4 regions of the Methylomusa anaerophila genome follow, and region 4 is predicted to be linked to each of the others. Evidence: riboswitches for the same ligand, from Rfam matches in the RefSeq annotation. Region 4 holds a riboswitch; each other region holds the start of a gene.

Region 1 (3,936 bases), 1.8 Mb from region 4:
TCAAAGCATCAAAGTTATCCGAAGCAATCAGCAATCTGCCGCAGGATGAACAGCGAAGAATTCTTTCTGTTGTAGAAGCACTCATCAAAGAGGCAACGTCGCGATAACTATTTTCAGAATGATGCACAGAACTTGATACAGCCACAGAAAAATAAGCCTAACAGTTTTTAGCTGCTAGGCTTTATGCTTCATTAGCTGAAACATCGTATCAATAACATTTAATATCAGCTTTTGATCATCAAGGCTTAAGGTATTAAGTTTGTTTATTATCAGGGACATTGTGGTACTGTCCGTTTCCATGTTAGATGGCTGTATGTATTTAAACAGATCCTCGAAAGTTAATCCCAGCGCCTTGATAATTTTATCCAAACTGATTAAAGAAGGATTCCTTTCTCCTCTTTCTAACCTGCCCAGATGAGAAGGGTCTATGCCTGCTTTATCTGCAAGTTCCTCCTGACTCAGCCCTTTTTCAGATCTCAAAATTCTTATTCTGTCACCTACAATTTTTGAAATATCATTCATTCTATCACCACCTATTATATAGAAACTTATATGGTGGCGGTGATAATGGCAAGGGTATATTAGTCATATTTATTTATATTGTGACTAATATACCTTGACACAAACACGAAATTTGTCTATACTTGGAAATGTGTATTTTTTCCAAAGGAGGAAGATTAGGTGATGTGGATTTCAAACAATCCAAGAGACAACCTGATAGCCTTGGCTGTCTTAACTGGCATACTTGCCATAACAGGTATAGTGCATTTAATAAAAAAACATAGAGAAAAACAGGAAATAGAGAGGTTCAGACAAAGACAGTGCAAACAGGGTGAAAATATCTCCAAAAGGGATATTATTCATTTAAATAAAAGTGGCAAGGAGCGATAAGTGTGAGCTTTATATTTGACTACTACAATGAACATGGAGAAATGCCTAGTCCCGCGTATTTTCTCGTACTGCTTGCAATAATGGTTATACTGCTTGTCGGAATAACCATTTATAACCATAGACAAGATAAAAAATAAAGACCAGATAATAATTTACTATTTTTCATAATGTATCCAGGCTTCGACACATATCGACGTATTCTATGTGTTACACTAATACTGATAGAGTTACATTAACCCTATTAGAATTAGTAACAGGAGTGATGTAGATGTATAAAAAACTTAGGATGAAGATGTTGGCTGTCAGGATTGAATGGCATTGGGGCTTTATTATGAGAGGCAGAAAAAAAGGAAATCATCTGCTTGAGAAAGGGCCGCCGTATACTTCTGACAAGATACTGAGGCTGAGCAAACGAGTGGATCGTCATTGCAACAGCATTTCAAGGTTGACTAATAAATATATTGAACTAGCAAAAAACGATCAAATTCTTCCATGCTTTAATATGAAAGGCGAAGCTTTATGTAGGCATAATTAACAAAAATTTCGTAGGGCATATCATTCCTACCAAGAAAAATGAGTAATCAAAATTAATTAAGGAGTTACGATTATGCTAGCGGTTACGAAAAGAAAAGTTGACGAACTTGGCAGAATTGTTCTGCCGATTGAGTTAAGGACGAATCTCAGCATTGAATCCGGTGATTCACTTGACATATGTACTGATGAGCGCGGTAATATAATTTTACACAAGTCAATAGACCGCTGTGTTTTTTGCAGAGCGACATCTAGTCTTACCCTTGTTATGGATAAATGTGTTTGCTTAAGCTGCAAAAACACCATAAACAATACCTAATTCTAATTATTTAATACTTCAGTAACCGGGTGCGAAAAACGCATCCGGTTATTTTTTTGGAAATATGTCCATTGGCTAATCCCAAGACAATAAAACTATTATATCAATAGCAGTAAAGATAGCAGCTGGGGGATGAAATAAATTCGCCTGCGGCTAAACTTACCTTGCAATGGCAGTGTCTAGGTTGACATATTCTATAAATTAAATTTTTATGAACAATAAATATCGACCATATTTTACAAAATTTACTATTACATATATTGTAAAATTAATATAGCGGCCAGAATTTCGTTGTAATCGCTATTTTATTGTTGCTTTTAAAAGAAAGGAGATAATTTTTTAAGTCTGAAATTTACAAAAAAACAAATAAAGCGATAAGGGCAAACCTGTTAAAAGACAGCGACGCAAAGCCAAGGGTCTAAGGTACTGCTGACAGCAGCACTATGATTGCCTGGTTACCGAACTGATTACAACTATACTATAACCCTGCCCTTTTAGGCAGGGTTATAATTTTTGCGCAATTCATAGCTTCAATGACTATGAATAGGGCTTTTATGCCGGCATGTCTTTTATATTTGCCCATTGTGAAAGGGGTACAAAATGGGAATTTCAAAAAGGACATTGCTAAGAGGCCCGAAATAAAGAAATTTTTCACGGCAATTTCAACACTAAATACATTAATCAGTTAACAAGTGATTGGGACATTGAATGGCCCGTAATTTGCTATTGGCATTTTGCGGGCTTTTTCTGTTTTTTAAATAAAGCATTAGTCTCTATAAGATGCCGTTCCCCTCCGCTTGTTCTTCATTTCCGGATTTCAAAAATCACGAAATGGAGGACAAGCCTTATGGAAGAAGGCAAGAAACGAACTAATTATAGGAAGCTATACCCTGGCGTAAAAGAAGAAATCTATGAGGTGCTGGAGCGATCTGATCGGAAAATCAAGTACAGTAGATATGATCTGAAAACGGAAAGATGCAACATTGATTATGAAAAAGCAACGGTTACATACATTCCAAGCCGCGAAGATTCCCTCGATAGGCTTGAAGAACAGAATTACCAGTTTTCAGATCAAAGCGAAGGCGTGGAAGATCGCGCAATCAAAGACACTCTGATTGCTGATATGAAGTCTTGCATAAAGCATCTTTCAAAGGAAGATCAAGCTTTAATTACCTATATCTTTTTCAATGGGGGAACCCAGCAAGGCTATGGGGAATTGATTGGCATTACGCAACGTGGCGTTGGCAAGCGCCAGGAAAAAATCCTTGAAAAGCTCAGAAAAATGATGGGCATAGATATTTAAAAAAAATTCAAAATTTTAGTTCTGAACCCTCTCACTCAACGGCCAAATAAGTGAGGGGGTTTTTTCTATCCCTCTTTCGCTCCTTGAAAATTTCATATCCGACAGCATAAATACATGATCTGTCCGGCCGTGATGAGCGGCAGCGACATTGACGGGAGCGCCAAGACTACCTGCGGATGGGTGACAGACATCCGTCGAACCGATGGCATCGAAGGCGACGAGCGGCAAGGCCCGGTTATAAAACAGTCTGTGGTAGACTGTTTCGCCATGAAACGGACAGTGACAATGCTACTTCCGCCCAGCCACAGACATCGCAATGGGGGCGGCTCGGTGAGAACCACGGAGAGGTGAAATCCCTATGAGGCTTGCTGACCACAAGCCGTTTATGCTGCCGCCCTGGCTTCGGGTAGTAGTGTCAAATAGAAGCAGCCAAATGAAGAACAAGAGATCGTTTGATCTTAGAAACTACGCGGCAGGATTTTTATTGCTCTTTTCCCATCCTGCCGCGTCCTTGTAAGATTAAACACCAACAAGGAGGTAATGTTATGAGCAACAAATCACTGAATGAATTGCTGGAAAAAGACCTGGTCGTCGGCTATGTCTATGGTTATGACGGAACGCGTCAGGTCTTTTATTTCGAGAACTCCCCTGCAAACATTGCAAATTTTATCATGCTCCATAGCGAAAACACAGATAAAATCGTTCTGACGGATCAGTTGGACAGGTTAATCCTGAACACCTTTGGGGAATTCATCAACAGCTGTCCCGATCAGGCATTCCTGGAGGAAGTCAAGAAAGAGCTGGTACCCATGCAGCTGGGGGAAAAAGAACCGTCTGAGATACTGTCTGCCAGCGAGGATGAATTTGCCAAACTCTTGTACGAGGAAGATCG
Region 2 (3,936 bases), 2.0 Mb from region 4:
CATCGCAATCACAGCGTTGTCTGTGTCTTGCTGTATGATAGCAATCAAGTCACCGATTTGCTTAGCTGCGTCTTGCGACTGTTCGGCTAATTTTCGAACTTCTTCTGCCACCACAGCAAACCCTCTGCCCTGTTCGCCAGCCCGTGCCGCCTCGATAGCGGCATTGAGGGCCAGTAGGTTCGTCTGACTGGCTAAACCGGAAATCGTATCAACTATCTGTCCGATTTCCTTAGACTGTTCACCTAACTTCGTGACTACCTCAGAAGAACGGGTAACGGCATTTTTTATATTTTCCATCTGCTTGATAACATTCTCAACAGTTTTGCTGCCATCTTGCGCGGTTTCAGCGGATTGGGCTGATGCGCTGGCAACATCGTTGGCGTTGGCAGCGATCTGCTGGATGTTGGCCGACATCTGCCCAACGACTGCGGCGGCCGCATCCACCGCTTCAAGTTGTCTTTCCGCCCCACTCGCCACTTCGCCAATAACGGTAGCCACTTGGTTAGCAGCCTGGGCTGACTGATCGGCGCTGGCGGTTAATTCCTCACTGGAAGAAGCAAGTTGAGTTGCCGCCTGCTGTATATGGCCAATCAGGGCGCGAAGGTGGTATAACGTATTGCTTATTGCACCTTCCAAACGCCCAACGTCACCCCGCTTATTTTGGTCGAAGCCAATGCTCAAATCACCGTTTGCCACTATCTCCATTTTTTCTAATAGCAGTTGTATTGGCCGTACTAGCTGTCGTTTCATCACAAAGAGAATCAATAGCACGGCAATAAGCAAAACACCCACGCTTAGGACGCTGGTAATCAGCATATTTTTTCTTAACTGGCTGAGTGTTTCCTGTCGGTCTAAAACTACTTTTATAAATGCCTTGATCTGGCCGGAATAGTCTTTAACCGGAACAACGACATATGCCTTGTCATTGTTATCACTATAGCCATAAGACATTGTCCCGCTGGATACTATTTTCTGTACAATACCAACGGGCAATGCTAACGTATCGTCTTGGTTAGTCGCAGCGAGCAATTTACCCGACCCATCGGGGTTTAGAGCATAAAGGTAATACTCCCCTGGGTATTTCGTTTTTAACTGCTTTTCCAGAAATTGAGTGTCAAAGTTCATACCCGTTTCAACACTACCGGCGTGCACATTATTATAGTAAATCGGTATAACGGCCCGAAAACCCCATCCAGTGACTCCGGCCTCAATGCCGACTACCGGCTTAAGCGATTTGTTAGCTTCCACAACTGTTTGTCTGAAACCGGATAGGTCGTCCCCAAACTTATCAGGTGCGTTAACCCTGAGAAAGGAATTGGCTGGGGATAAATGAAATTGCATCTGCTCCAAGCCCTGTTCTTTTAACTTTATATATATCGGGTTCATTAGCTGAAACAACCCATCCCGGTCCTGAGAACTTAATAATCGCGCCACCTCTGGATTATAGGCAATGGAAGACGCGACGGAAGACGACCGGAGCAGATATTCCGCAATGCTTTGGTTAACACTAAGCTCTATCTTTTGGAAAACTTCTTTTTCATCCCCCAAGATAATATCTCGTTGATTAATATAACTTAAGCAGCCAACAAGTAACAAGCTTATCACGATAACGGCGGTAATAAGGATAGTCAGTCGCGATTTTAGAATGCCCATAAAAACCTCCTAAAAAAAATTCGTTTATTGCGTTAAACGAAAAATAAAATAGATTTAGGTATCGGATTATTTGGGTCTTCTCTCCTCCTCGCAACGAAGAATTTCTTTGACTTTGCCACTGCATTTTCCGCAGGGCTACTCTGTAAAACCGACGAAAAACCACTATCCATAATCAAGGCAAATAAACGTCTTCATCCGCTCCCCCCAAGACTTCTCCAAAGAACAATTAAAAATGCCAGTTGTGACTGAATGCGCTCAATCGCAACCTGGCAATCATAGGCTCCTTAGTTCGTCCCTTAGACCCATGGCTTTGCGCCCTTAGCTTTCGGATAAGTTTGCCTATTTTTCTACATTCTACATTAATTTATATAGTTCGACATTTACCACAAAAATCCTCTTTAACGATTATTAAATAATAATTTATATTTAAAAAAAATTTCAGATTAACTTCCATCCTCTAACTGCTGGCTTCATATTACGGTTCAAAGTAGTACGATCAATACGCATCATTTTTGCCAGTTCACTAATGGTAGCTGTTTCCGCTATTACTGCAATTACAGAAATTTTCACCGAGTGTTCTTTTTTGTAATAACAGGCTTACCTGTATCCGCTTCGATTTTTTTGCGTGTATTTTCGGCAATCCGGCCCGCCGCGACTTGCCACTTGCCTGCTTTCTTCAAAATGAAATATCAACTCCCAGAAAAAAGTTTTAAGAATCCCGAGCAATTTAGGAGACATCCTATGTGACTATAATAAAAGAACAGGGGCGCAGCAGCCGGTACAGGATGTGCGCCCTTATTTGTCCCCGTGTCTCCTATATAAGATTCATTTATTTCCCCTATTTTCCTTGCGCTTGCTTCAGTGCGTTCTCTAATGCTTTCAGATGTGCCTTGGATGTAAGCGTCGCTCCGCTGATAGTGTCTACTTGAAGCGTTTTCGCTTCAATAACATTGCCAAACAAATCCTCTATGCTTAACCCTCCTGTCAATTCGGCGGGCTTTCCTGTCTTGTCCAAGGCCCCCTTTAATATTTTTACAGCGGTTATCCCGCCGCCGGATATCGTTACCTCAACCTGCGTATCTCTGGAATGGCTTTTTGTCCCCGTATACGCTCCCTCATAAGTACCATCACGCAGTTTTTTGAAATCCACATCCTGAATCACAAGCTCCTGAATTTCGTGCCTGCCGGGTGCGTCGGCGAGGAATCCTCCGGCCGCCCCGACAATCAGAACCCCGAAAATAATCAATAGTACGACCCACATCTTAATTTTCCGCTTTGGTTTAGTGTCGTTGCTCATTATTTCACTCCTTGTTCATTCTTAATCTTCTACGGTTTTCGGCGTTTCGGCAGAGCAATCCAGAAAGCCCCTTCATTGTAAATTCGGCCAGATATTCGATCAAGCGTGGACCCGATCCTGATTTCATCCTTGTGTGTTTCTACAGGCCACCAGCGCCGAAAAGATCGCCATAATCATTTTCGCGTCAATATCGCTTCTCATCCTTCTTTCCGCTTGCCATGCTTTTAGACAAAGAATACGAGATACATGTTTTGGACAAAAAAATCCTGCAATTGAGTCCTCCCCTGGAACTTATCATTGTATAAAATTCTCCAAGTAGATTATTTTGTTCCAGGTAGATAAATCTCCTTCCACGATTTATTAAGTTAAGAATAATTTTGTGTTAACATGTCGTGTTCTGTCTCCAAACGCGCTCACTTCGGTTGGCGGCAACTTGCAGTCCAAACAAGGCTTTGTAAGTATTTGATCCATGGCTTGGCTGCTCTTATATTCTTTAAGTTCGGGATTAGTCCGCAAATCAAACAAATAAAATTTGGCAATTTGTCCTTTAACAAGTTAAGGAACAATGCTTTTTTACCGAATAAAATTGGTCAATATAATATGGTTTCTTCCCGCTCCGGGAATGGAACATCGGCTTTAATTCCTGCCTCTTTACACTTTAAGAACCATGCCATATTCCTTGCCAGCACGCGCATTGTCTGTAGCCCCTCCAAATCTTTCTTCACATCTTCCGGCGTCGTACCGTGAACTTTCCAATATCGCGACGAGATAACAGGCATCTCCGATATGGTGAAATACTTGTTTAGCTGGTCAAAAGTGGCAGTTGTTCCAGTTGTTCCGCCCCTTCTGGCGGAAACAATAGCCGCAGCCGGTTTTAAGTAAAACGACTGTTTGCCTGTAAGCAAATCCGCAAAAAATACTCGGTCCATAAAAGACGTAATCGCTCCGCTTGCGGTCGCATAGTGCACAGGAGAACCAAAAATAAA
Region 3 (3,936 bases), 680 kb from region 4:
GGTTTGCGCGTGAATCCGGGAATAAGTTATTCTCATTTCGATCTGGCCGACCCGGCCCGCAAGTATTCTCGGCTGGGAGTAACGGACAAGGAAGTGCTGGCCAAACAAATACCCCGCCTTAGCGGCTTGATGTTCCATTACAATTGTGAAAATGATGATTTTGAAACTTTCGTGCGGCAGCTTGATACCATCGGCGGCTGTTATGGGGATATGCTCAAACAGGTACAATGGGTCAGTCTTGGCGGCGGGTTATATTTTACCAAAGAGGGCTACCCGCTGGAAAAGTTCAGCAAAAAACTGGCGGACTTTGCCGGCGAGTTTAATGTGGAAATATATTTGGAACCGGGGGAAAGCGCTATTACCGGTTGCGCCGAACTGGTTACCAGCGTGGTTGATTTGGTGCATAATGAAATGGATATTGCCATCGTCGACGCTTCGGTGGAGGGGCATATGCCGGATCTGCTGATATACCGGCTGCCGGCCAAAATTGAAGCAAGCGGCAGAGGTGATCATAATCATAAATACATGGTCGCCGGACGATCTTGCCTCGCGGGAGACGTTTTTGGCACATTTCATTTTAAAGATAAGCTGGAAATCGGCAGTGAAATCCGGTTTGCCGATGCAGCCGGCTATACCATGGTAAAGAAGAATTGGTTTAACGGACTGCAGATGCCGGCCGTCGCCGTGCGCAGACTGGACGGTACTATTGAAGTCAGGCGCAAATTTAGTTATGCGGATTTCATGAATAACCTATCATGATTTTTTTACAAGCGCACACAAGCAAAGGAGAGGAGAAAAAGAGAGAAAAATGCGGAAAAACGTTTTAATTATCGGCGCCGGCGGCGTGGCCCATGTAGTTGCCCATAAATGTGCAATGTACAATGATGTGTTGGGTGATATCTGCATCGCTTCCCGTACCCGGCAAAAATGCGATGCCATCATCGAAAGCGTATTGCGCAAAAACCACTTGCGGGATTCGTCCAAAAAATTGTATTCGCGGGAAGTGAATGCTCTGGATATCTCGTCTTTGATTCATTTAATCAAAGACACTGAGTCGGAAATTGTCATCAATGTGGGCCAGGCCTATGTTAACATGTCGGTTTTGGAGGCCTGTATTGAAACCGGCGCAGTGTATATGGATACAGCCATCCATGAAGAACCGGACAAGGTTTGTGAAAACCCGCCCTGGTATGCCAATTATGAGTGGAAACGCAAAGAGCGTTGCCGGGAAAAGGGGATTACCGCAATTTTAGGTATCGGCTTTGATCCCGGTGTGGTCAATGCCTGGTGCGCGTTGGCGCAAAAAGACTATTTCGATACCATTGACACCATTGATATACTGGATGTCAACGCTGGCAGCCACGGCAAGTACTTCGCCACCAACTTCGACCCGGAGATTAATTTCCGGGAATTTAGGAAAGTATGGACCTGGATTAACCGGAAATGGGTACTGCAAAAGGTTCACTCCGTAAGAATGGACTACGACTTTCCCGTGGTGGGGAGACTTCCGGTGTACCTGAACGGACATGATGAACTGCATTCTCTTTCCAAGAACATTGACGCTAATTCCATTCGGTTCTGGATGGGCTTTGGCGATCATTATCTGAATGTGTTTTCCGTTTTAACCAACATCGGGCTTACCTCGGAAAAACCGGTAAAATTGGACGACGGCCGCGAAGTTGTGCCGCTGAAGGTGCTGAAGGCTCTGTTGCCTGACCCGTCCTCACTGGCTCCCGGCTATACCGGCAAAACCTGTATCGGCAATTTTATCCGGGGTACCAAAGGCCATGAACAGCGGGAAATCTTTATCTATAATATTTGCGATCATGCCGAGTGCTACCGGGAAGTGGAGTCCCAGGCCATAAGCTATACGGCCGGGGTACCACCGGTGGCGGCAGCTATTTTGGCCGCCCGCGGCGACTGGGATGTAAAACATATGGTGAATGTGGAAGAACTGGATCCAACGCCTTTTATTGAACTGCTGAATACAATGGGGCTGCCTACTGAAATTATTGAAACACCTGCACCCTTTACCCCGCCGGTCATTGAGTCATTAGAGTCTGTCTGACTATAGACAAAAACCTCCTGTGGATACCGATTGGTTATTCACAGGAGGTTTGCTTTTTTAAACTTTACGAGTGTAAATCATGTGGTTGTTTTATGCTTCCCTACTTTTTTGAGTTTTTGTCACGATTTCAGGAGATTGCTATAGTGGAAAATTTAAGAAAAGACGATTACATTACGATAATACTATACGGTAAATATTGGGCAATAAGGATTTACTACGTCAAGGACGCAAAGCCATGGGTCTACGGGCGTGGGAGCCTATGACAGCCAGGTTGCATTTAAAGCGACCTTAATGGGTCTCTATTTTTAATGACCGAATGGTGAACTAACTAGCGGAGACTAAAAAGATTGGAGTGATTCGGTTGAAAAGCATCCAGATGAAACTGACGGTCACCATCCTGGTCATCTTTCTGGTGGCGCTAGGGGCTTTAGGTGGACTAAATTACTGGAAAGCGCGGGAAATTATCAGTGAAAAAGTGACTGCCGATATGCAGCAACAAGCGGTTGGATCAGCTATAGCGATAGGCGATTGGCTAGAGGCTCACAAGATGGAGTTAAAGATGCTCGCATCTAATCCCATTCTTAGTAACGGCAGCCTTGATTCTGTGGTGCCAATTCTTGTTGCGGCTAAAAACAATAATAAAGAATATGACTCGCTTGTTTTTGCCGATCAGAACGGTGATTCCGTAAATGAAACCGGCTTCAAGGTGAATGTAGCAGACAGGCCTTATTTTAAACCGGCCATGAGCGGTCAAATCTTTATTTCTGATCCGGTTGCGTCAAAGGCGACGGGTCATTTAACAATAGTAATCGCGATTCCTGTTAAAGCTGGCGATAAAGTCGTAGGTGTATTGCTTGGACCAATTGATATGGATGAGCTTAGCAAAAGAGTTTTGGACATAAAGATTGGTCAGACCGGTTACGTATATGTCTGCCAAAAGGACGGCTTGGCAATAATCCATCCCGACCCGAATGTGGCAATGAAGAGCAATTTTTTGACCGATCCCAATGCCGATCCTGGCCGTAAGGCAATGGCTGCACGAATGGTGACAGGGGAAAAGGGCACTGCCATAATGACGGCTATGGGAATAGATAGATATTACGCTTATGCACCGGTGCCGGGTGTCAGTTGGTCATTGGGAGTCACTGTGCCTAAAGCGGAGGTAACAGATGCCGTTTCCGCATTAACCTGGGTATCATTGATTACCGCGGCGGCCGTGCTGTTACTGGCAGCGATTGTTATTGCTTGGTACGCCCGGCGCATGGTTATTCCGATCCGTACGATGGTGGCCTACAGCGAAGGGATCGCCAACGGCGATCTGAGAGACCGCGGGCGTATGATCATCTATTCCCAAGATGAGATTGGCCAACTGGCCGATTCGCTTGTGCGGATGCGAGGCAATTTGCACGGCCTGATTAAACAAGTTAGCGCTGCTACTGACCAGGTCGCAGCGTCGAGCGAAGAACTTACAGCCAGCGCTGAGCAATCGGCCCAGGCGGCCAACCAGATCGCTCAGGTTATCGGAGAAGTAGCCACAGGAGCAGAAAACCAACTAAAAGCAGTAGACAACACTTCCGCCGTCGTTGGCCAGATGTCGGCAGGCATCCAGCAAATCGCAGCCAATGCCAACACGGTGGCCAACACTTCGGCCAAGTCGGCCGAAGCGGCCAAGGAGGGCAGCAACGTTGTGCAAAAAGCCATCACTCAGATGGGCCATATTGAGGAAACCGTCACCCAGTCGGCCCAAGTGGTGACCAAGCTGAGCGAGCGGTCCCAGGAAATCGGACAGATCGTTAATACCATCTCAGGTATCGCCGGACAAACCAACCTCCTGGCCTTAAACGCTGCTATCGAGGCGGCGCGGGCCG
Region 4 (3,936 bases):
TATTGTCCATTCCATTAACAAAAATGATCAATGGACTGCCAGGTGCACCTGAGAGTCTTAAATACCCTGGGATTTTCACTCCTTCAAACGGCACCTCAATTCGTATTGGACATTCTTTTTCATTGTATAAAGCAATAGCTCTCTGATAGCTCATTCTTGCCTTTTCTTGGGTTGCTTCTTTCTGACTGCTGTCAATAAAGAATATATGCTGCCCAGTGTGATAGCATCCAACCGCCTCGTGAAATAATGCCCTTGATTTAAACTCATTTCCCTCATTCAAAGCTTTTTCAGCTTTTCGATAAAGCTCATCACCTTCTTTTGTCCATTGATTGCACCATTCTAACCAATTTGGTATTCTGGCAATGACCCTTTTTAATCTTCCGTAATCAATCCCAAAAGATAGAAATCTGCCATACCATCTGGAGTAAACTCTGCTTTCATTAAAAATAAATTTAAAAGCAAACTTTTCTTTTAAAGTCAAATCAACCATATTTTTTCCGCTCCCTTCTTGCAGTTCGGATACTAATTTCAACGATATATATTATTTTAATTTGTCCGTGAAGAAATCTGCAAATAACATGATAGTCTCTGTTGCGTGATTTGTCACGCAATGCTTGCCATCTTTCCAGAGCTTAAGTGTCTTATCTGTTGATGCTGATTCAGTGTATATTTTTTCAACCCCTTCGACGCGGAACAAGGGACCAGGTATTCCATGGCTGACTAAAAGCGCACAGGTTATATTTTGAGCGTATCCCTCCATCGTCATACCATCGATGAACTCCTCAATTTGCTGTCCCTTGACAACGCAGAAAAGACCCTATTGAAATGCGGTGTGAGAACACTGTGAGAATGAAAAAGACTACTTCAGTTTTGAAACCAAAGCAGTCTTTCTTCTATCCGCGCGCCTCCTATATCTTGAACTTACTGACGGCTTGCGTTAATTCCGTTGCCATTTGAGCTAGACTTTGACTTGAAGTTGCGATTTCCTGCATAGCCGCGGTTTGCTCCTCGGTCGCGCCGGAGATTGTCTGGGATTGGGCCGCCGATGTCTTACCCACAGTCTCAATTTCGCGGATAGCGGTAAACAAAGATTGATTGCCTTCCGCCATCTGGTTTATAGCTGCAGCGATATCTTTGATTTCTCCAGATAATTTGAGAATTGCTTCGACGATATTCTTAAACGTTTCTCCCGTGCTATGAACCATAAGAATACCTGATTTGATACCTGCAGCCCCGGTTTGGGACGCGGCAACAGCACGGTCCATATTGATCTGATTTTGCTGTATAAGAGTGCCAATCTTTTGCGTAGCCTGATTCGATTCTTCCGCTAGCTTACGGACTTCCTCAGCCACAACCGCAAATCCACGGCCCGCCTCACCTGCTCGTGCCGCTTCAATAGCGGCATTAAGGGCAAGCAAGTTGGTCTGATTGGAAATAGTGGAAATCAAGGTGACAATTTCACTGATTTCTCTAGAGCCTTTGCTTAAATCTACAATGGCAGATTCAAGGGCAATCGATTCTTTACCGATTCCATTCATTTGTTCCTCAGTCCGGTCTACTGCCTGACGGCCTTGTTCCGCCGATTGTACTGTAGAAAGGGCAATCGAAGACACTTCTTGCGCAGCAAGGGAAATTTGCCCGGTTCTTGCCGACAGTTCTTGTGCCACTTTTACAACCTGGCCGGTGGCTGCTACCTGTTGCTCCGACCCGCTGGCGATTTCGGCAACGGAACTGGCGATCTGACTGGACGCATCTGCGGATTGATGGGCGCTTGCGGTTAACTCTTCACTGGATGCTGCCAACTGTTCGGATTGGGACAATACTTTTGAAACAAGTGTATACAAGTTGTTTCGCATTTCTTTGAAATCTCTAGTTAATTGCCCGATCTCATCGTAGGAAGAAATATTGAGTGGTCGTTCCCGCAGATCACCTTGTGCCAACTGCATGCATTCGTTTCGAATCAACGTGATAGGAGTCGCGATACGTTTGCTTATAATGAAAATGAAGACGCCAGCCAGCAAAATACACACGAATGCACCCCCAAGCAGGGACTGTTTTAATGCGCTTAATTCATGGATTGCTTCGGCTTCCGGAGCTGTTACCATCATAAACCAGCGCTGGCCGCCTAACAGATTGATAGAGACAATGGTCCCGATTCTATCGATGCCGTCAACAAATTGATATTTGCCGCGCACAGTCTTACCTGAAGCAGCTTCTTGAACCAGCTTTACCAGACGGTCGTCAAGTTCGGATCGTTGTAGCTTTAATTCAGGGTTGATCTCCTTTTGGCTGAAATTGAGCTTACCCTGCATCTCGGGAAAGCGCGGATGAACGATGACAACGCCATTGGAATCCAGTACTAAAGCATAGCCGGTTTCTTTAAATTTTGCTTCTTTGACCAGGTTATGCATCTTTTCTATCGAAATGGAACCGGTCAGTACACCGGTTAATTTCCCCTCATAAAGAACCGGAACAGCAACATTTATTCCTGCTTTTCCGGTTGTCCTGTTCATCAGAGCATCTGAAACAGCCGGTTTTTTTGTTGTGATTACTTGTTTGAAATATTCCCGATCTCCAAGATTTACCGTGCTGCCGTCAGGTCTCAGCGCTATGCCGTCTGGTGCTATATAAGTTATATTCTCTAGAATATCAAGCCGTGAAACGCATTCAGACAAAGCTTCCTTTAGTGCCTGCCTGTCAGAAGGATTGTATATTCTTTTGATGCCGGCAAACGATTCCAGCTGAACTTTGGCACTGTAAACCTGCCCGGAAATACGGGAAGCATAATCCGACCCCATCGCTGCCGCCGTTTCATCAACGCTCTGACTTAGAGCCTGCAGAGAAAGATAGTAGCTAATCCCGACCAATGCTCCAAAAGATAGAATAAAAAAGGGCAATAAGATGATGAGCAACCTCGTTTTCATGCTAGTGATTTTCATAGACCAACCATCTCCCGTCCAGTAAATTTGTTGACTTTGCTAAGCCGGCAGCAGTTATTTTTCAAGATATCTGTGACTGAATTTTTGGCAGTACGAGATATCCATAAATAAATAAGGACAATAAAAAACCCGGTTAAGCATCTTGTAATAATTTTCACAAGAGCAACCAGGCAGTCATAGGAAGCACCCGCCCTTAGACCCACGGCTTTGCGTCCTCGTTTTTCAACGAGTTTGCCATAAAATATGATATAGGAACGCCATATCAATGTCGATTATTGGATTATATTGTCGTCTAAACTTAGTATAAGCCTCTTACTGTAAACTCGTCAATGAGTTTCCCGGAAACTTAACATACTATAACGGTTTTTAACAAAGTTCTTCTATCCGCTCGCCTCGTACTTCGCTGATCCACTCAATGTTTCCGGCGATGGTAGTGATGGTAGTAATGGTAGGGATTGCACCGCTTCCCAGGGAAGCAGAAGCAATTAATCTGATTTGTTTCAACTCGTATTGACGTGCTGACAGCGCGCCGATTGTTTGCAACTAATTTTTGCTTTTTTGCCGACTTCGCAGCAACCATGCGGGAATTATACCGCAAAAACAAATCAACGCCAAAACGGCAAAAGCGTCATTAAAGGCGAAGATTGCCGCCTGCTTTTGTACGGCGGAACTAAGCAGAGCCAAAGCCTTGGCCTGGATGATTCCCGGGGCGAAGCCAGCCCGGGCGTACAGGCTGTCGCTGTAGGTCAGCATGTGTTTTGCCGCACCGGGCGATCCCCCCACCTTAAAAAACAGGTCTTGGCAATTCGCTAGTGTTTGCTTCATGGGCAAGGAGGCGGCATTCATGTATTCCGCGATGTGGGCCAGATGATATGCCTGACGATGCTGGATCACTGTCGATAATAAGGCGATACCGAATGATCCGGCAATTTGGCGGATCATGCTTTTCATCGCTGTCGCCCGGCTCATTTTAGCCAGAGGAAGGGCGTTCATCCCC

The links. Region 4 has a riboswitch for cyclic di-GMP ahead of MAMMFC1_RS06955 (methyl-accepting chemotaxis protein). Riboswitches for the same ligand answer to the same signal wherever they lie in the genome.
Region 1: it holds a riboswitch for cyclic di-GMP, as region 4 does, so the genes downstream of both, MAMMFC1_RS15490 (sigma-70 RNA polymerase sigma factor region 4 domain-containing protein) here and MAMMFC1_RS06955 (methyl-accepting chemotaxis protein) in region 4, are expected to answer to the same signal.
Region 2: it holds a riboswitch for cyclic di-GMP, as region 4 does, so the genes downstream of both, MAMMFC1_RS22455 (methyl-accepting chemotaxis protein) here and MAMMFC1_RS06955 (methyl-accepting chemotaxis protein) in region 4, are expected to answer to the same signal.
Region 3: it holds a riboswitch for cyclic di-GMP, as region 4 does, so the genes downstream of both, MAMMFC1_RS04040 (methyl-accepting chemotaxis protein) here and MAMMFC1_RS06955 (methyl-accepting chemotaxis protein) in region 4, are expected to answer to the same signal.

What each region holds. Positions count from the first base shown of each region.
Region 1 covers NZ_AP018449.1:3,411,207-3,415,142, forward strand. Annotated here, with positions in the region: gene MAMMFC1_RS15465 (helix-turn-helix domain-containing protein) at 1-107, shown strand, start outside; gene MAMMFC1_RS15470 (helix-turn-helix domain-containing protein) at 175-522, opposite strand; gene MAMMFC1_RS15475 (hypothetical protein) at 682-891, shown strand; gene MAMMFC1_RS15480 (hypothetical protein) at 1,160-1,426, shown strand; gene MAMMFC1_RS22725 (AbrB/MazE/SpoVT family DNA-binding domain-containing protein) at 1,499-1,741, shown strand; cyclic di-GMP riboswitch class I at 2,111-2,204, shown strand; gene MAMMFC1_RS15490 (sigma-70 RNA polymerase sigma factor region 4 domain-containing protein) at 2,589-3,044, shown strand; gene MAMMFC1_RS15495 (hypothetical protein) at 3,159-3,395, shown strand; gene MAMMFC1_RS21570 (hypothetical protein) at 3,403-3,561, shown strand; gene MAMMFC1_RS15500 (resolvase) at 3,590-3,936, shown strand, end outside.
Region 2 covers NZ_AP018449.1:3,572,019-3,575,954, reverse strand. Annotated here, with positions in the region: gene MAMMFC1_RS22455 (methyl-accepting chemotaxis protein) at 1-1,653, opposite strand, end outside; cyclic di-GMP riboswitch class I at 1,911-2,003, opposite strand; gene MAMMFC1_RS16105 (FMN-binding protein) at 2,492-2,950, opposite strand; gene MAMMFC1_RS16100 (flavodoxin family protein) at 3,541-3,936, opposite strand, start outside.
Region 3 covers NZ_AP018449.1:903,143-907,078, reverse strand. Annotated here, with positions in the region: gene nspC (carboxynorspermidine decarboxylase) at 1-759, shown strand, start outside; gene MAMMFC1_RS04045 (saccharopine dehydrogenase family protein) at 809-2,068, shown strand; cyclic di-GMP riboswitch class I at 2,247-2,347, shown strand; gene MAMMFC1_RS04040 (methyl-accepting chemotaxis protein) at 2,430-3,936, shown strand, end outside.
Region 4 covers NZ_AP018449.1:1,584,511-1,588,446, reverse strand. Annotated here, with positions in the region: gene MAMMFC1_RS06965 (alpha/beta hydrolase family protein) at 1-490, opposite strand, end outside; gene MAMMFC1_RS06960 (hypothetical protein) at 542-766, opposite strand; gene MAMMFC1_RS06955 (methyl-accepting chemotaxis protein) at 909-2,939, opposite strand; cyclic di-GMP riboswitch class I at 3,098-3,185, opposite strand; gene MAMMFC1_RS21385 (hypothetical protein) at 3,306-3,443, opposite strand; gene MAMMFC1_RS06950 (DHA2 family efflux MFS transporter permease subunit) at 3,483-3,936, opposite strand, start outside.